One region of the Halomonas sp. B23F22_20 genome, then DNA from elsewhere that is predicted to be linked to it. Evidence: riboswitches for the same ligand, from Rfam matches in the RefSeq annotation. Region 1 holds a riboswitch; each other region holds the start of a gene.
The links. A riboswitch is a leader RNA that binds a small molecule or an ion and turns the genes downstream of it on or off. The one in region 1 is predicted to bind thiamine pyrophosphate.
Positions count from the first base shown of each region.

Region 2: another riboswitch for thiamine pyrophosphate. It lies ahead of ACGTN6_RS00860 (3-oxoacyl-ACP reductase); the one in region 1 lies ahead of thiM (hydroxyethylthiazole kinase).
Region 3: another riboswitch for thiamine pyrophosphate. It lies ahead of thiC (phosphomethylpyrimidine synthase ThiC); the one in region 1 lies ahead of thiM (hydroxyethylthiazole kinase).
Region 4: another riboswitch for thiamine pyrophosphate. It lies ahead of ACGTN6_RS00870 (sodium:solute symporter family protein); the one in region 1 lies ahead of thiM (hydroxyethylthiazole kinase).

Region 1 is NZ_JBIEKH010000004.1:240,477-245,077, reverse strand. Features, by position in the region: gene ACGTN6_RS04650 (response regulator) at 1-393, shown strand, start outside; gene ACGTN6_RS04645 (ATP-binding protein) at 390-1,763, shown strand; gene ACGTN6_RS04640 (hypothetical protein) at 1,873-2,163, shown strand; TPP riboswitch at 2,374-2,476, shown strand; gene thiM (hydroxyethylthiazole kinase) at 2,509-3,327, shown strand; gene thiE (thiamine phosphate synthase) at 3,317-3,949, shown strand; gene ACGTN6_RS04625 (cytochrome b/b6 domain-containing protein) at 4,040-4,601, opposite strand, start outside.
Region 2 is NZ_JBIEKH010000001.1:186,926-191,526, reverse strand. Features, by position in the region: gene ACGTN6_RS00865 (LLM class flavin-dependent oxidoreductase) at 1-655, opposite strand, end outside; gene ACGTN6_RS00860 (3-oxoacyl-ACP reductase) at 658-1,434, opposite strand; TPP riboswitch at 1,468-1,561, opposite strand; tRNA gene ACGTN6_RS00855 (tRNA-Gly) at 1,943-2,017, opposite strand; tRNA gene ACGTN6_RS00850 (tRNA-Glu) at 2,043-2,118, opposite strand; tRNA gene ACGTN6_RS00845 (tRNA-Gly) at 2,233-2,307, opposite strand; tRNA gene ACGTN6_RS00840 (tRNA-Glu) at 2,335-2,410, opposite strand; tRNA gene ACGTN6_RS00835 (tRNA-Gly) at 2,434-2,508, opposite strand; tRNA gene ACGTN6_RS00830 (tRNA-Glu) at 2,533-2,608, opposite strand; gene msrB (peptide-methionine (R)-S-oxide reductase MsrB) at 2,776-3,177, shown strand; gene ylqF (ribosome biogenesis GTPase YlqF) at 3,253-4,221, shown strand; gene ACGTN6_RS00815 (pyridoxal phosphate-dependent aminotransferase) at 4,304-4,601, shown strand, end outside.
Region 3 is NZ_JBIEKH010000001.1:27,441-32,041, reverse strand. Features, by position in the region: gene mdoH (glucans biosynthesis glucosyltransferase MdoH) at 1-1,164, shown strand, start outside; gene tenA (thiaminase II) at 1,454-2,122, shown strand; TPP riboswitch at 2,393-2,505, shown strand; gene thiC (phosphomethylpyrimidine synthase ThiC) at 2,583-4,478, shown strand; gene ACGTN6_RS00115 (heavy metal translocating P-type ATPase) at 4,554-4,601, opposite strand, start outside.
Region 4 is NZ_JBIEKH010000001.1:191,755-196,355, forward strand. Features, by position in the region: gene ACGTN6_RS00865 (LLM class flavin-dependent oxidoreductase) at 1-434, shown strand, start outside; gene ACGTN6_RS00870 (sodium:solute symporter family protein) at 513-1,955, opposite strand; TPP riboswitch at 2,038-2,160, opposite strand; gene ACGTN6_RS00875 (ABC transporter ATP-binding protein) at 2,427-3,383, shown strand; gene ACGTN6_RS00880 (ABC transporter permease) at 3,380-4,153, shown strand; gene queF (NADPH-dependent 7-cyano-7-deazaguanine reductase QueF) at 4,157-4,601, shown strand, end outside.

The DNA of each region.
Region 1 (4,601 bases):
GACGACTACCTGACCAAGCCCTTCGAGGTCGCCGAGCTCAAGGCGCGGCTGCGCGCCCTGCTGCGGCGCAGCCAGGGTCACGTCACCAGCGAACTGCGCCACCGCGGCGTGGTGCTCGACCCCGGCAATCGCCTCGTCACCTACCTCGGAGAACCGGTCACGCTGTCGCGCCGGGAATTTACCCTGCTGCAGGAATTCCTCAGCCACCCGGGACACGCCTTCACCCGCGATACCCTGACCCGGCTGGTCTACGGCTGGGACGAGGACGTGGAGAGCAACGCGATCGAAGTCCACGTGCACCATCTTCGTCGCAAGCTGTTTCCCGAGCTGATCCGCACCCTGCGGGGCATCGGCTACATCATGGACAAGGCCGCGACGGACGAGGACACATGAGCTCCATCCGCCGCCGCACCCTGGGCATCGTTCTACTGGTGGTCGCGCTGTGCATGCTGGTGATCGGCGTGACTAGCTACCGTGATGCCACTCACGAGGTCGAAGAACTGTTCGACGCCCGCCTGGCCCAGAACGCTCGCCTGCTGGAGGGGCTGATACGCGCGCCGCTCCCCGAGACGCAGCGCGACGCCCTGCTGGCGAGCCTCGACAGCGCGCTCCAGCGTGCCGAGTCGGGCGACTCGGCCATCGCCGGCCATCGCTACGAGGGCAAGGTGGCCTTCCAGGCCTGGCGCGGCGAGCGACTGCTGCTGCGCTCGGCCAGCGCCCCCTCTGCGCCGTTCACTGAACGCCGCGACGGCTACCAGGACGTGCGGCTGAACGACCGCGAATGGCGGGTCTTCGCCCTGAGCGCTTCGGACGACGACCTACGGGTGCTGGTCGGCGAGCGCGGCGACGTGCGCGGCGGGCTGGTCACCGACATCGCCCAGCGCACCCTGCTGCCGGACCTGCTGGGCCTGCCGGTACTGGCGGCGCTGCTGTGGTGGGCCATCGGCTGGGGGCTGCGCCCGCTGTCACGCATGGCCGCCCAGATCCGCAACCGCGATCCCCACAACCTCCAGCCGCTACCGGAGACCCCGCTGCCCCAGGAGCTGGCCACCATCGCCGGGGCGCTCAACCGGCTGCTGGGGCGGCTGCGCGAGCTGCGCAGCCGCGAGAAACGCTTCATCGCCGACGCCGCCCACGAGCTGCGGACCCCGCTGGCGGTGCTCGACCTGCATGCCCAGAACGCCCTGGCCACCCAGGACCCGGACGACCGCCGCGAGGCCCTGACCCAGCTGCGTGACGGCATGGCCCGCGCCACCCGGCTGGTCGGCCAGCTGCTGACCCTGGCGCGCCTCGAGCCCGAGCAGGAGGAGACCCCCGACCAGGACATCGACCTGCTGCACGAGGTGCGCGAGGCCCTGGCCGAGCTGCTGCCGCTGGCCACCGACCACGGCCAGGAACTGCACCTCGAGGCCGACGAGCGCCGCGACTGGCGGCTGCGCACCGAGCCCGGCGCGATCACCACCCTGGTCCAGAACCTGGTCGGCAACGCCATGCACCACTCGCCGGCCGGCGGACGCATCGACGTGGCTCTCGGCGGCGAGGCCGAGTGGCTGACGCTGCGGGTAGACGACCAGGGGCCGGGCATCCCAGAGCCCCAGCGGCGCCAAGTTCTGGCACGTTTTCACCGTGCCGGGCCGAGCGCCGGCGCCGGCCTCGGATTGTCCATCGTCGACCGTCTGGTACAGCGCCATGGCGGCCGCCTGTCGCTGGAAGAGGCGCCTGGCGGCGGCCTGCGCGTGCGGGTCTGGCTGCCCCGCGCCTGACACCGCGTCGTCATGTCCGACCCTTATCGTCGCTTAAGCCGACTTTAAGCCAACGCCGCTACCATGGCGTTATCGATCGGACAACGACAACCCGGACAGGAGCACCGTCATGCCCGCCATTCCCCCGACCTCCCTCGACGCCGCCCTGAGCCGCCCGCTGTGGCTGGCCCTCGGCGGCGCACTGCTGCTCGCCATCGAATGGCTGATCAGCCCCTGGGACGTGGGCAGCCTGCCGCTGGCGCTGATCGCCCTGGCCGCCGGCGGCGCCTGGCTGCTGCGCTCCCTGAACGCAGAATCCCACCTCGAACCCGAGGAGGAAGGCAACGGCATGACGGCTGATCTCCAGACCGTCTCCCAGGCCTGCCTGCTGAACCTGATCGTGCTCCAGCTGGCCGCCTGAGGGACCGCCCGTTATCTCGTCCTGGCGGGGCCGGCCCGGGGACGTCGCAGAGGGGGTTTTGGCCATGGATGGCCAAAGTAGCGCCCAGGGATGGGGACATAGCGCCCCTCGCGACCTGTACCCGAGACCGCTTTCCATGATCCCGATATGACGGTTGCACAGGTGGCTCCCCGCCGGCTTTACAAGCCCGAGACTAAGGGGGATAGTGAGGCCCGACGACAGGGGCGCCGGCACGGCAGACCGTTCCGGCTGAGAGGCACCCTCATCACCTGACCCGGATAATGCCGGCGGAGGGAGTCGTGCCGGCCCTCCCGGGCCTGCGCCTCCCGTCCGCCAGGAGGCCCGATGCAATCCCTCGATTACGCCTCGCACCTCGCTCGGGTGCGCGCGACCACCCCGCTGATCCACAACATCACCAACCACGTGGCGATGAACACCATGGCCAACGTGCTGCTGGCGCTGGGCGCCTCGCCAGCCATGGTCCATGCCCGCGAGGAGGCCGCCGAGTTCGCCGCTCTGGCCGGCGCCCTGACGCTCAATATCGGCACCCTCTCGCCCCACTGGCTGGACGCCATGGACGACGCCGCCCGCGCCGCCATCGCGGCCGGCACGCCTTGGGTACTCGACCCGGTAGCGGTAGGCGCCACTCGCTTCCGGCGTGAAGCCGGCGCCCGGCTGCTGGCGCTGGGCCCGACCGCGATTCGCGGCAACGCCTCGGAAATCCTCGCGCTGGCCCGGCAGGGCGGAGGCGGGCGTGGCGTGGACAGCACCGATACCGCCGCCAGCGCCGAGCGGGCCGCCGTAACCCTGGCCCGCGACAGCGGCGCGGTGGTGGCGGTCACCGGCGAGGTCGACCTGGTCACCGACGGCCGACGCCTGGCGCGGGTGGCCGGCGGCCATGCGCTGATGCCCCGCGTTACCACCCTGGGCTGCGCGTTGACCGGTGTGGTCGGCGCTTTCCTGGCCGACGCTGAGGATCCCTTCGAAGCCACGGTGGCAGCGCTGGCCGCCTACGCCGCCGCCGGCGAGACCGCTGGCGATACCGCCACCGGCCCGGGCAGCTTTGCCGTGGCCTTCCTCGATGCCCTGTACGCCCTCGACCCCGACACCCTCGCCACCACTCCCACCGGACACGCCCGCCTGGAGCTCACCGATGCGCCTTGATCTCTCCCTCTATCTGGTCACCGACCCCGAACTGTGCGCTGCCCACGGGCTGGAGAACACCGTGCTGGCCGCGGTGCGGGGCGGCGTGAGTGTCGTCCAGTTGCGCGACAAGCACGCCAGCGACGCCGAGCTGGTGCCGCTAGCGCGGCGCCTGAAGACCGGACTGGCCGGCAGCGGCGTGCCGCTGATCATCAACGACCGCCTCGAGGTGGCGCTCGCCAGCAACGCCGACGGCCTGCACATCGGCCAGGACGACGGCGAGGTCGCCGACGCCCGGGCAGCGCTGGGCCCGAACGCCATCCTCGGCCTCTCGGTGCAGACCCACGAGCAGCTGGCGCGGCTCGATGCGGCGCGGCTGGACTACCTGGGATTAGGCCCGGTCTTCGCCACCCCCACCAAGCGCGACCACGCCGCGCCGCTGGGCTTCGACGGCCTGGCCTCGCTCGCCGCCGCCAGCCCGCTGCCCACGGTCGCCATCGGCGGACTCAAGGCCGAGCACGCCGAAGCGGTATATCGAGCCGGCGCCGGCGGCCTGGCAGTAGTCTCGGCGATCTGCGGCACCCCGGACCCGGAGGCCGCGGCCCGGGCTTTTCCCCGCGTCTTTCCCCACGCCTTGTCGTAAAACACGGGCAGCACGCGCCGACCCTGCGCACGAAAACGGCCCCGCACGTCACCGTGCGGGGCCGTAACGGACTTGGAACTGCCGGCCGACTCAGGCAGAAGGCGGGGGCTCTTCGGGCGTCCGTCGATAGCCGTGGATCATGCCGGCGATGAGATTGTCGCGGCGCTTGCGGCTCTCGAGCACGGCGCCGAGCACATGCAGCGGCACTAGCACGGCGATGGCGTTGGCCATGGTCTCGTGCAGCACCTTGACCCAGCCCACGCCCCAGAAGCGCACCGTCTCCTCCATCATGTAGCCGGTCACGCCAAGCCCCAGCATCAGCGCCAGCAGAGTCAGCATCATCAGCGCCCCCAGCGGGGTGTGGGTGATGCGTGCCCGCTCCGACGCCGAGGCAGGAAGGCCGGAGAGGGTCCGCCGCAGCCGCGCCGGTGTCGGCCAGAAGCTCCGCCAGCGCGCCGGCCAGGGGCCGACGAAGCCCCACAGCAAGCGTACGGCGATCAACGCCACCAGGCCGTAGCCGATCCAGTCATGCCAGGCGCTGCCCTCCTCGGTAATCAGGTAGTTGGCCGCGAACCCGGCCACCAGCAGCCAGTGGACCAGGCGCACCAGGGGATCCCAGACCCGCACGCGGGCCCGCTGTGAAGATGTCGTC
Region 2 (4,601 bases), on a different contig from region 1:
AGCCGGCTTGCACCAGCAGCGGATGCCCCTGGGGCGGTCGCGGCAGGTTCAGAGGCCCGTCCACCAGGAAGTGCTCGCCGTGATGATGAATCTTGCGCACCTTGTGCGGATCGGCGTAGCGGCCCTGCCGATCGCGTTCGATGGCGTCGTCGGACCAGCTGTCCCAGAGCGCCAGTACGGTCTCGACGAATTCCTCGGCACGGGCATAGCGCTCAGCGTGGTCGGGCATCGCCGGATAGCCATGATTGCGCGCCTCGCCGTCGAACATCGAGGTCACCACGTTCCAGCCCACGCGCCCGCCGGAGATGTGATCCAGCGACCCCACCAGCCTGGCCGCGTGAAACGGTGTGTAGAAGGTACTCGAGATCGTGCTGATCAGGCCGATTCGCCGGGTCGCCCGACTCATGGCGGAGAGCGCGGTCAGCGGTTCGAGGTGCCAGTGAAAGCCGTCCTCCACGCTGCCGGCGCTCATGCCGTCGGCGAAGAACACCGCATCCAGCTTGCCGCGCTCGGCAGTGCGCGCCAGCGACTCGTAATAGGCGATGTCGCCGAGCCGCTCGGCGCAGGAGTCGGGATGCCGCCAGGCCGCGCGATGGTGGCCGCAGCCCATGACGAACAGGTTGATGTGCAGGGTCTCGTCGGAACTGCGCGGCATCATCATCCTTTCACCAGCCCGCCGTCGACGATCAGGTTCTGGCCGGTGACCGCCCTCGCCCAGGGCGAGGCGAAGAACAGGGCCGCGTCGGCGAATTCCTCCGGCGTGGTCACCCGGCGCAACGGCGTGTTCTGCGCGATCAGCTCGAAGACCGCTTCCGGGGTCGCGCTCGACGCGTCGGTGGTGCGCAGGAGCCCGCCGGAGATCATGTTCACGGTGATGTTATCGGGCCCCAGGTCATGGGACAGCGTGCGGGTCAAAGAGAGGAGCGCGGCCTTGCCGGCGGTATAGTCGTGATAGGGCACCACGGGGTTCTGGAACAGATTGGTGCCGATATTGAGGATACGGCCGCCACCGCGTTCGCGCATGCCGTCAAGCGCCGAGCGGGTGGTATTCAGCGCCCCGCGGTTGATGCCCTCGATCTGCTGGTTGAGGTGCGCCCAGTCCAGCGCGTCGGCGTGGGGACGCGCATCGCCATTGAAGGTGAACTCGGGCAGCGCGTTGTTCACCACGGTGGTGATCGGCGCGCCGAAGTGGCGACGGGCCCGCTCGAACAGCGCGGTGACCGCACCGGCTTCCCGCACGTCCGCCTGCACGGCCAGGGCCCGCTGCGGCGTCTCCTTCACCAATGTCTCGGCGGCCTCGCGACTCTGGAAGTAGTTGATCACCACCCGGGCGCCCTGGGCGAGGAACGCACGGCTCAAGTGCGCACCGAGGCCACGGGCACCGCCGGTAATGAGCACCACCTGTTCAGCGATCGGAAGGGGAGAATCGGCCATGGGAACTCCTTGGTACGCGGCAAAGGGCGCCGCGCTGGAGCCGGCCGACATCCCTTCGCCAGTGTGAACTGGATCAGGTTCAACGGGTATCATCTCAGCGGCGTCTGCCGCACCCCGTGTCTTGGTCGACCATAGCGCATTCACGTACGCAAGAACAGTCGGCCTCGCTTGGCGGCATCGACGGACGGAAGTGAAAGAACAGGGTAAGGGGTAAGGGGTAAGGGGTAAGGGGTAAGGGGTAAGGCAGACTAAAGCGAGAAAAACGACCCATCAGATCGGCATGCCGGATCGTGATCCGCGCCTGGATCGAGTGGGGAGGGATCGTAAGAATCTTGACATGGAGCGGGAAACGAGATTCGATCGGACCGGCGCCCCGGCTCGCGGCGTGAGCCTTGGCCAGACCGATTGAGGCACTGGAATTGAATGGAGCGGGAAACGAGATTCGACTGGGCCGGCACACCGGGTCGTGACCCGAGCCTTGGCCTACCGGATATTGCTACGTAGAAAATGGAGCGGGAAACGAGATTCGAACTCGCGACCCTCGCCTTGGCAAGGCGATGCTCTACCACTGAGCTATTCCCGCTCTACAGGAAGGAGACGATGCGAAGTGGCGTCCCATAGGGGGTTCGAACCCCTGTTACCGCCGTGAAAGGGCGGTGTCCTAGGCCACTAGACGAATGGGACGCAATCATTGCCCTAATGGACAAATGGAGCGGAAAACGAGATTCGACCGGGCTGGCGCTCCAGCTCGCGACCCTCGACCGCCTGACTTCCTAATCCAATTTCCCGAGGGAAGATTGGAGCGGGAAACGAGATTCGAACTCGCGACCCTCGCCTTGGCAAGGCGATGCTCTACCACTGAGCTATTCCCGCAGGTCTCGCATTGTCAAACATCGGAAGTGGCGTCCCATAGGGGGTTCGAACCCCTGTTACCGCCGTGAAAGGGCGGTGTCCTAGACCACTAGACGAATGGGACGCATCATTGCCCAAATGGACAAATGGAGCGGGAAACGAGATTCGAACTCGCGACCCTCGCCTTGGCAAGGCGATGCTCTACCACTGAGCTATTCCCGCACTCCGATATCTCATCGAGAAGAGTGGCGTCCCATAGGGGGTTCGAACCCCTGTTACCGCCGTGAAAGGGCGGTGTCCTGGACCACTAGACGAATGGGACGCTGTGTCTCGCCTCGTCGAGATGGCGCGTATATTACTGAGCCCCCTGGAAACTGTCAAGCACGGGGTGCTGCGCGACCTCAGCGTTGGTAGCCGAGGTGGAAAAAAACCGCCCTTCGGATGTCACAATGAGGTGCAGGCGCCCGCGACGCGATAAGGAGAAAGTCCATGCGCAAGAAGATAGAGAAGAGCGATGCCGAATGGCGTGAACAGCTCACTCCCGAGCAATATCACGTCACTCGGGAGAAAGGCACCGAACGCCCCTTCTCCGGAGACCACGGAGTCACCGACGAGCACGGCATCTATCACTGCGTGTGTTGTCACGCCCCGCTGTTCGAGAACGAGCACAAGTTCGACGCCGGCTGCGGCTGGCCGAGCTTCGACCGTCCGCTTGCCTCCGGCTGCGTTGAGCAGCATGCCGATTCGAGCCACGGCATGCAGCGCACCGAAGTAATCTGCGCCCGCTGCGATGCCCACCTCGGCCATGTCTTCCCGGACGGCCCGGCCGAGACCACCGGCCAACGCTACTGCATCAACTCGGTCGCCATCGACTTTCATCCCGGGGAATAGTCGAGCCCCGTCCTGAGGCGGCCGGCCATCTGCTATGATGGTCGGCCGTTTCATTTGGCAAGCAGGAGAGATGTGATGCTCGGCTGGTACCCGGGACACATGAACAAGGCACGTCGCCAGATCCTCGAGGCACTGCCGGAGATCGACGTGGTCATCGAGGTGCTCGATGCCCGTCTGCCCTACTCCAGCGCCAACCCCATGCTGGCGGAGCTCACCCGACACAAGCCGGTGCTCAAGATTCTCTCCCGGGCCGATCTGGCCGACCCGGCCCGCACCAAGGAGTGGACGTCTCACTTCGACGCCCAGGCCGACACCCGGGCGCTGGCGGTGACCACCACCCAGGCTCGCGAACTCAAGCGGATCCCCAAGCTGTGCCACGAGCTGGCCGGCCAGGTACGCGCCGACCGCGACGTACGGGTGATGATCATGGGCATTCCCAACGTCGGCAAGTCGACGCTGATCAACGGCCTGGCCGGACGCACCATCGCCAAGACCGGCAATGAGCCGGCGGTCACCAAGCGCCAGCAGAAGGTGCGCATCGGCGGGCAGGTGGCGCTGATCGACACCCCCGGAGTGCTATGGCCCAAGATCGAGGATCAGGCCAGCGCCTATCGCCTGGCCGCCAGCGGCGCCATTCGCGATACCGCCATCGACTACGTCGATGTCGCGGTGGTCGCCGCCGCCGAGCTGGCCAGGCGCTACCCCGAGGCACTCTCTTCGCGCTACAAGCTCAAGGAACTGCCCGCCTATCAGCCCAACCCGGATGCCGACCGGGTCGATGCCGACGGCGACGACCGCCTCGACCTGCTGGCGCTGGCCGGCTACGACGGCCATGCCATCCTGAGCACCATCGCCGGCAAGCGCGGCGGCCTGCGCCCGGGCGGCGAGGTCGATCTTCATCGCGGCGCCGAGGTGTTGCTGCACGAGTTGCGCGACGGCAAGCTCGGCCGGCTGACCCTCGAGACCCCCGCCGACATCCCGGCGGAGCCTCCCGAAGAGGATGCCAACGCCTCTGCGAGAGTCGACGACGAAGCGGCCAGCTGAACAACGCCCACACAGAGTTTCTCTCAGCCCAAAGACGCTATCCCCGCCGCCCCGCGGCCCTGGACCTCACTGGACACGACCCATGGACACTGCCCCGCTCAGGAAATCGCACAAGCTCGACAATGTCTGCTATGACATTCGCGGCCCGGTGCTCGACCACGCCAAGCGCCTGGAAGAGGAAGGCCAGCGCATCCTCAAGCTGAATATCGGCAATCCCGCGCCGTTCGGCTTCGAGGCGCCGGAGGAAATCCTCCAGGACGTGATGCGCAACCTGCCCACTGCCCAGGGCTATTGTGATTCCAAGGGGCTGTATTCGGCGCGCAAGGCGATCATGCAGGAGTGTCAGCGCAAGGGCATTCCCGGCGTGGGCATCGAGGACA
Region 3 (4,601 bases), on a different contig from region 1:
TTCGCGGCGGCGGTCTACTCGCCGATGCTGGCGACCGGGCTGAGCTTCTGGCAGTCCGACGCCGCCAACTACTTCGGTCACAACGCTATCCTGCGCGTCGAGGCCTTCACCCGGCATGCGGGCCTGCCCGAGCTGCCCGGCCGCCCCCCGCTGGGCGGTGACATCCTCAGCCACGACTTCGTCGAGGCAGCCCTGCTGCGACGTGCCGGCTGGGAGGTGCGCATGCGTACCGACCTCGGCGGCAGCTTCGAGGAGATGCCGAGCCATCTGCTCGACTATGCCAAGCGCGACCGCCGCTGGGTCCAGGGCAACCTGCAGCACCTGCGCCTGCTGGGAGGGCGCGGCCTGCACATGCTCAGCCGCGTGCACTTCCTGTGCGGCGCCCTGGCCTACCTGTCGTCGCTGATCTGGCTGGCGATCCTGGTGGTCAGCACCATCGACGCCCTGATGCGCGCGCTGATCGAACCCAACTTCTTCACCTCCAATGCCCAGCTGTTCCCCGACTGGCCGATCGCCCCGCCCAACCTGATCATGCCGCTGCTCGGCGGTACCCTGGCGATGCTGCTGATGCCCAAGGTATTGGGCGTCTGCCTGGCCCTGCGACGCAACCCGGCCCAGCACGGCGGACGCGCCCGACTGGTGGCCAGCGCCGTGCTGGAGGCCCTGTTCGCGATGTTGATCGCGCCGCTGATGATGGTCTTTCACAGCCGCTTCGTGATCGAGGTGCTCGGCGGCCGCACCGTGGCCTGGGATCCCCAGTCCCGCGAGGGGCGCGCCCTGCCCTGGCGCGAGGCCCTGCGCCATACCTGGCCGGGCACCCTGGCCGGCGCCCTGTGGGCCGGCATTACCTGGTGGTACACACCGACCTTCTTCTGGTGGCTGACCCCGGTATGGCTCGGCCTGATGCTGGCCGCCCCGCTAGTGCGATGGAGCAGCAGCCTGTCCCTAGGCCGCGGGCTACGCCGACGCGGCCTGCTGCTGGTACCCAGCGAGACGGCACCGCCGCCGGTGCTGCGCGACGAGACTCCGCCGCCGGTGGTCGAGGACGGCCTCGAGCCCTCGCCAACACCGAACGAGCGGCCCTGCGACATGCCGACCCAATCCTTCACCCGGGACTGGGCCCGGCCGCCGGTCACCGAGAGGCGGCCCACCCTCGGGGAATGACCCGGGGGTGTTCGTCCGCGACCAACCTGCTAGACTGGCTCGACTCGCTTGACGGGGTGCCGGTGGAACCGGCTGAGATGGCGCAGGCTCACTGAGAAGGAACTCGCAAGAGTCCGAGAGCCCAAGCGCTGGTCCCGTGGAACCTGATCCGGGTGGGTGCGGCACGGCCGCACGTGAACCGGCGTAGGGAATCAGGCGGAGGGACCGGCACCTCCTCGATGTTCTCGCCGGCCCTGCCTCCCTATTCCCCTGTGCCCACCCTCCGGATCCCGATCGCAACGGAGGCAAGATGGGCTACCGCTTCAGAGATCTCACCGCCGCCTGCCAGGACGACTGGCGCGCCTATATCGAGCATGACTTCGTGCGCACCCTCGGCGCCGGTACACTCGAGGGCGACGCCTTCCGCCACTACCTGCAGCAGGACTACCTGTTCCTGATCCACTTCGCCCGTGCCTACGCCCTGGCCGCCTACAAGAGCCGCGACCTGACCGAATTGAACCAGGCCTTCGACGGCCTGAAGACCATTCTCGACGTCGAACTGGACCTGCACCGCGGCTTCTGCCGCGACTGGGGCATCACCGAAGACGACCTGGCAGCCCTGCCCGAAGCCCGTGCCACCCTGGCCTACACCCGCTACGTGCTCGATGCCGGCAGCCGCGGCGACCTGCTCGACCTGCGGGTGGCGCTCGCGCCCTGCCTGGTCGGCTATGGCGAGATCGCGAACTGGCTTCAGGCCCAGCCGTTCACCGTGCGCGGCGACGCCAACCCCTATGAGCCCTGGATCGCCATGTACCAGAGCGAGGAGTTCCAGGCCGCCATGCGCGCCGAGATCGCCTGGCTGGACGCGAGGCTTGCCGAGGTGACGCCGGCGCGCTTCGAGCAACTGGCACGGCTGTTCCGCGACGCGACCCGGCTGGAGATCGATTTCTGGCAGATGGGGCTGGATCGCGCGGACTGAGAGATACCTGCCGGCTGAATCAGGGGCGCCGGGGACGGGTCGTAGAGGGGGTCCTACGCCAGGGGTGAGGAGCACTGCTCCGAACGGGCTGGCCAAGGATGGCCAGCACCGGCCCTGCAAGCGGAGCAGGACGCGAGAGCGCAGCAGGGCGTCGGTAGCGTACAGGGAGGTATTCACAGCGCCCCCTCGTAGACCTGTCGCCGGATCAGCCCCGGGCCACATGCACCAGATAAAAGATGATGACACGGCCCGCCATCGCGGCGGGCACCACCACGCTTGACGGGGTGCCGTTGAAGACGGCTGAGATCATGCAGCACTCGAGCATGGGTCCCGTTGAACCTGAACTGGCTAGGACCAGCGTAGGGATCAAGCGACACGCCGCCGGGCTCGGTGCCTGCGGCCAATGTCCTCCCCAGCTGTCCTCCCTGATAACACTACCCAAGCAAAGGGAGACCGACCGATGGCAAAGACCGATCATTTCCTCGCCGAGAGCGCCCGCGTCGACGCCGCCGCCGTCCAGGCCCTGCCGGGCTCGCGCAAGATCTATGTCGAGGGCTCGCGCCCCGATATTCGCGTGCCCTTCCGCGAGATCAGCCTCTCGCCGACCCGCACCTCAGGCGTGGGCCCGGATGAGCAGAACCCGCCGCTGCTGGTCTATGACACCTCAGGCCCCTACACCGACCCCGAGGCCGACATCGACCTGCGCCGCGGCCTGCCGGAACTGCGCCGAGGCTGGATAGAGGCCCGCGACGACACCGAGTTCCTCGACGGCCCGACCTCCGAGTACGGCCGCCGCCGGGCCAACGATCCGATGCTCGCCCCGCTGCGTTTCGACCTGACGCGCACGCCGCGGCGCGCCAAGGAAGGCCGGAACGTCACCCAGCTGCACTATGCGCGCCAGGGCATCATCACCCCCGAGATGGAGTTCATCGCCATCCGCGAGAATCAACGCAGGCAAGCCCTCGGGACCGAGGAAGTCGAGCGCATCCTCGGCCACCAGCACCCGGGCGAGAGCTTCGGCGCCCGCCTGCCCGAAGAAATCACCCCGGAGTTCGTGCGCGACGAGGTCGCCGCCGGCCGTGCCATCATCCCCTGCAACATCAACCACCCGGAGTCCGAGCCGATGATCATCGGGCGCAACTTCCTGGTGAAGATCAACGGCAACCTGGGCAACTCGGCGGTGACCTCCTCCATCGAGGACGAGGTCGACAAGATGACCTGGGGCATCCGCTGGGGCTCGGACACCATCATGGATCTTTCCACCGGGGCCAACATCCACGAGACCCGCGAGTGGATCATCCGCAACGCCCCGGTGCCGATCGGCACCGTGCCCATCTATCAGGCGCTGGAGAAGGTCAACGGCGTGGCCGAGGACCTGACCTGGGAAGTGTTCCGCGACACCCTGATCGAACAGGCCGAGCAGGGCGTCGACTACTTCACCATCCATGCCGGCGTGTTGCTGCGCTACGTGCCGCTGACCGCCAGGCGCACCACCGGCATCGTCTCCCGCGGCGGCTCGATCATGGCCAAGTGGTGCCTCTACCACCACCGCGAGAGCTTCCTCTACGAGCACTTCGAGGAGATCTGCGAGATCTGCAAGCGCTACGACGTGGCCTTCTCGCTGGGCGACGGCCTGCGCCCGGGCTCGGTGGCCGACGCCAACGACGAGGCCCAGTTCGCCGAGCTCGAGACCCTCGGCGAGCTGACCCGCATCGCCTGGAAGCACGACGTCCAGGTGATGATCGAGGGCCCCGGCCACGTGCCCATGCACCTGATCAAGGAGAACATGGACAAGCAGCTTGCCGAGTGCGACGAGGCACCCTTCTACACTCTGGGGCCGCTGACCACCGACATCGCACCGGGCTACGACCACATTACCTCCGGCATCGGCGCGGCGATGATCGGCTGGTACGGCTGCGCCATGCTCTGCTACGTCACGCCCAAGGAGCACCTGGGCCTGCCCAACAAGGACGACGTCAAGACCGGCATCATCACCTACAAGATCGCCGCCCACGCCGCCGACCTCGCCAAGGGCCACCCGGCCGCCCAGCGTCGCGACAACGCCCTGTCCAAGGCACGCTTCGAGTTCCGCTGGGAGGACCAGTTCAACCTCGGGCTCGATCCGGACACCGCCCGCGAGTACCACGACGAGACCCTGCCCAAGGACTCCGCCAAGGTCGCCCATTTTTGCTCCATGTGCGGGCCCAAGTTCTGCTCGATGAAGATCAGCCAGGAGGTGCGCGACTACGCCGCGGAAAACGGCCTCGAGGGCGACCGCGCGGCGGTGGAACGCGGCATGGAAGAGCAGGCCGAGAAGTTCCGCGACCAGGGCGCCGAGCTGTACAAGGAGGTCTGACCTCACGCCTCTGACGCATAACGCCGCGCCGGCAATCAGCCGACGCGGCGTTTTTTCGTCGAGACGCCTTCAGCTTCAGGTTGTCGAGGCGGCACCGACCGCCGGTTCCTCCTGCGAGTCTCG
Region 4 (4,601 bases), on a different contig from region 1:
CGGCCTCTCTGCGTCAGCTAGGGCTGTTCATTGACCAGGACTGCAGCGACTGGGAACTGGATGCGCCGGTGCCGAGCTTGCCGCCGCTGGACGAATTCCGTGGACCCCAGGGACGTTACGCCACCATCCTGCGCATTATCGCGAGCGAAAGGCCTACCCTGCGCGAGCTGCTGGGGCGGCTCGCCGCCGGTGGCGGCCATTGCACCATGATCGGCACCCCGGAGAGCATCGCCGATGAGATGGAGCGCTGGTTCCGCGGGCGCGGCGCGGATGGCTTCAACCTGATGCCACCGTCACTGCCGTCCGGAATCGAGGATTTCGTGGATCACGTGGTGCCGGAGCTGCAGCGCCGCGGACTGTTCCGCGAGGAGTACGAATCGGCCACGCTGCGCGGCCATCTCGGCCTCGAGCGGCCGGCGAACCTGCACGCCTAGAGATTTCCGGCGCTGGGCCGTTGACTTGCGCATGAAGAGCGCCCCGTCGCGGGGCGTTCGCGTGTCGACCGGCGACCATCATCCTTCGAAGCGTCGGGCGCCGGCGCTCAGCATCGTGAAGTCGAAGCGCGGCTTCGCCGGGAGCAGTGCCAGCAGTATCAGGCCCGTCGCCACCGGGGTGAAGGTGGCGAGCAGGAACGACTCCATCAGCGTGTCCAGCGCATCACCGGGAGCCGGGAAGATCGCCAGGCCGGCGACCAGGCCACAAAGGGTGGCGAGCACCGCGGCGCGCCCGTCGAAGCGGCGGTTGAAGAGCCCGAAGAACACCGGGAAAGCGGCCGCGCAGCACAGCAGGTCGGCCTGCAGGAACAGGTACAGCACGCTGTAGCCCTGGGCGGCCACGAAGGTTACCGGCAGCGCCAACAGGCAGATCAGCCAGCGCGACAGCCGCATCAGCCGGTGGCCGCTGGCCTTGGGCAGGAGGCGCCCGCCGTCGACGGCGATCATGCTCGAGGCGGCGCTGATGGTAGTGTCGGCGCTGCTCATGACCAGTGCCAGGCCAAGGACGATCAAGCCAATGGCGAACCAGTCGGGGATATCGGCCAGCAGCACGCTGAACAGCGCGACCGAACCGTCGCCGGGCAGCCCCAGTCCCACGAATGCCAACCCGAACAGGCCCATCACGAAGATCATCGGCGCGCTCAGCAGGCCACCGAGCAGGAAGCCCAAGCGCACGGCGCGGTCGTTTCGGGCGGCATACACGCGCTGCCAGTTTCCCTGGTAGAAGAGCCCGGTCAGCATCACCGCCAGGAAGAAGGTGAGGCCGGCCTCGAGCCCGCCCGGAGCGGTGATGTCCAGTAGTTGCGGTGCGGTGGCCTTGAGGCCGTCGAGGGTGGGAGCGACGCCGCCGGCGGCCTGCCAGCCGAAGATCAGCAGCGTGCCGAGCAGCGGCATGATCACCAGCATCTGCACCTTGTCGGTGAAGATCGAGGCGCGCAGGCCGCCGTAGAGGGTGTAGAGCAGGGTAGCGGCCATCACCGCCGAACTCGTCACCCAGAGCGGCACCGGTGCCAGCAGCCCGACCATCCTGGCGATGGCGGTGATCCCCGCGGCCAGGGAGATGAACAGGTAGAACAGCATGATGGCCAGGGTGAAGGCGTACATGGGGCGCCCGTAACGGGTCATCACGAATTCGGTGAGCGAGTGTCCGCGAGGGGACAGCTCGCGCAGGCGCCTGCCCAGGGGAATCATCACCAGCCGCGGCGCCAGTGAGCCCAGCGCATAGCCGGAAATCGCGGCCAGGCCACCCCAGGTGGCCGCCTGGGCAGGGCCGAACAGGATCCAGGTCCCCATCGTCGATGCCATCAATGTCAGCACCGTGGCGGTTGCGCCCTGGCTGTTGCGCGCGATGATGAAGTCTTCCAGGTTCTCCCGGTGACGACGGGCATACAGCATACCCGGCACGGCAAACAGGACGGCGAAGGCGGTGAGCCACCAGAGGGCATTAGCGGTTGCGAGCATTGCGTTCTCCCCAGCATGGAAACGCCCGGCACGATGCCAAGCGCCGCTGCGAGAGGGCGCGAATGCGTTGGGTGAGAAGCGTGGCAGAAGGCACTTCCTTCCCTTCGCCGGCATGATCCGGATCAGGTTCGAAGGGTTACCGTCGTCGCATGGCATTGGCGCGGCGACGGAGTCTCAGTCCGTCAGGACTCCCCCAGGAATGCGATCAAGCCTAGAGACCCGGCATCGCGGGGTCAACAGGGTCGGCGAACGCCAACCCGATTAGCATGCGAATCGTCAGGCCAATGGCGTAAGATGGGCGGGCGCGACCTTCGGGGACGGACGTGCGGAGGCGCGGATGGCCCTGGGCATCGCTTGAATTGCGCCGCGGCGCCCCCATCTCATAGCGCCCCACGTGCTGCATGGCGAGCCTGTCCGCCTGTTGCTGCGGGCAGGCGTGGCGCGACATTCATTTTCTGGACGGGATCTTTCATGGCCGAACCGGCTCTGTCCATCCGTGGGTTGACCAAGGTCTACGGCAATGGCTTCCAGGCCCTCAAGGGCATCGACCTCGACGTCGCCAGAGGCGACTTCTATGCCCTGCTGGGGCCCAACGGCGCGGGCAAGTCCACCACCCTGGGGGTGGTTTGCTCGCTGGTGCAGAAGACCGCCGGCAAAGTCTCGATCTTCGGCATCGACATCGACAAGGACTTCGCCCGTGCCAAGTATCATCTGGGTGTGGTCCCCCAGGAATTCAACTTTAACCAGTTCGAGAAGGTCATCGACATCGTGATGGCCCAGGCCGGCTACTACGGCATGTCGCGCCGCGAGGCTCTGCCACGCGCCGAGGAGCTGCTGCGCGACCTGGGGCTGTGGGACAAGCGCAACGGGAGTGCCCGCATGCTCTCCGGCGGCATGAAGCGCCGGCTGATGATCGCTCGTGCCCTGATGCACCGCCCCAGGCTGCTGATTCTCGACGAGCCCACCGCCGGTGTCGACATCGAGCTGCGCCGCAGCATGTGGGAATACATGCGCCGCATCAACGAGCAAGAGGGCACCACCATCATCCTTACCACCCACTACCTGGAGGAGGCCGAGAGCCTGTGCCGGCATGTGGGCATCATCAATCACGGCGAGATCATCCGTGACACCAGCGTGCGCGAGCTGCTTGCCGAGCTGGACACCGAGACCTTCCTGCTCGACCTGGCGCATCCGCTCGAGACGCTGCCGGCGATCGAGGGCTTCGATGTCCGGCAAGTGGATGACGCCCAGTTGTCGGTCATGGTGCATCGCGGCCAGCGCCTCAACGCCGTCTTTGATGCGCTGGGCGAGCAGGGCATCGAGGTGATGTCGATGCGTAACCGAGCCAACCGACTCGAGGAGATGTTCGTCTCCATGGTGGAAGACGGGAAGAAAACAGGGAAAGCGGACCAGGAGGTCAGTGCATGAACGCCACCCAGATCGCCATCGCCCTCTGGACGCTCGTGGTCAAGGAGATCAAGCGCTTCACGCGAATCTGGCCGCAGACCCTGCTGCCGCCGTCGATCACCATGACCATGTACTTCATCATCTTCGGCAACCTGATCGGTTCGCGCATCGGGGCCATGGATGGCTTCAGCTACATGGACTTCATCGTTCCCGGGCTGATCATGATGGCGGTGATCACCAACAGCTACTCCAACGTGGCGTCCTCCTTCTTCTCCAACAAGTTCCAGCGCAGCGTGGAGGAGATGATGGTTTCGCCGATGCCCAACTGGGTCATCCTGTCCGGCTTCGTGCTGGGTGGGATGGCGCGTGGCCTGGGCGTCGGCGTGATCGTGACCCTGGTGTCGCTGTTCTTCACTCGGCTCGAGGTGGCGCATCCGCTGTTGACCATCGTGGTGGTGGTACTGACCGCGGCGCTGTTCGCCATCGGCGGCTTCATCAACGCACTGCTGGGCAAGAAGTTCGACGACATCTCCATCGTGCCGACCTTCGTGCTGACGCCGTTGACCTACCTGGGCGGGGTGTTCTATTCGATCTCGCTGCTGCCGGCCTTCTGGCAGGGCGCCTCGATGCTCAACCCGATCCTCTACATGGTGAACGTCTTTCGTTACGGCTTTCTGGGCGTCTCCGACATTCCCGTAGGCTGGGCGCTCACCGCCATCCTGGCGTTCATCGTGGTACTCTTCGGCGTCGCCCTGTGGATGCTCGACAATGGCAAGGGCATCAGGAGTTAACCGATGGCACACGATCGACCCGAGACCCTGGCCGAGGCTCCCCTTGGCCGGGAATCTGCCTACCCCGAGCAGTATGATGCCGGGCTGCTCTACCCTATTCCCCGCGCCGCCAACCGCGCGCCGCTGGGTATCGAGGAGGGAGCCTTGCCGTTCGTCGGTGAGGACGAGTGGCACGCCTTCGAGGTCTCATGGCTCAATGCGCGTGGCAAGCCGATCGTCGCCGTGGCGCGTTTCCGGCTGCCGGCGGACTCGCCGCGGCTGATCGAGTCCAAGTCCTGGAAGCTTTACCTTAACGGCTTCAACCAGACCCGCTTTGCCTCTCGGGACGAGGTCCAGGCGATCATGGAGTGCGACCTCTCCGCCGCGGCCGGCGCTGCCGTGAGCGTTGAGCTTTTCGGTGTCGACGATGCTGAGCTGGCACCGCGCCGCCTGCCCGGAGAGTGCATCG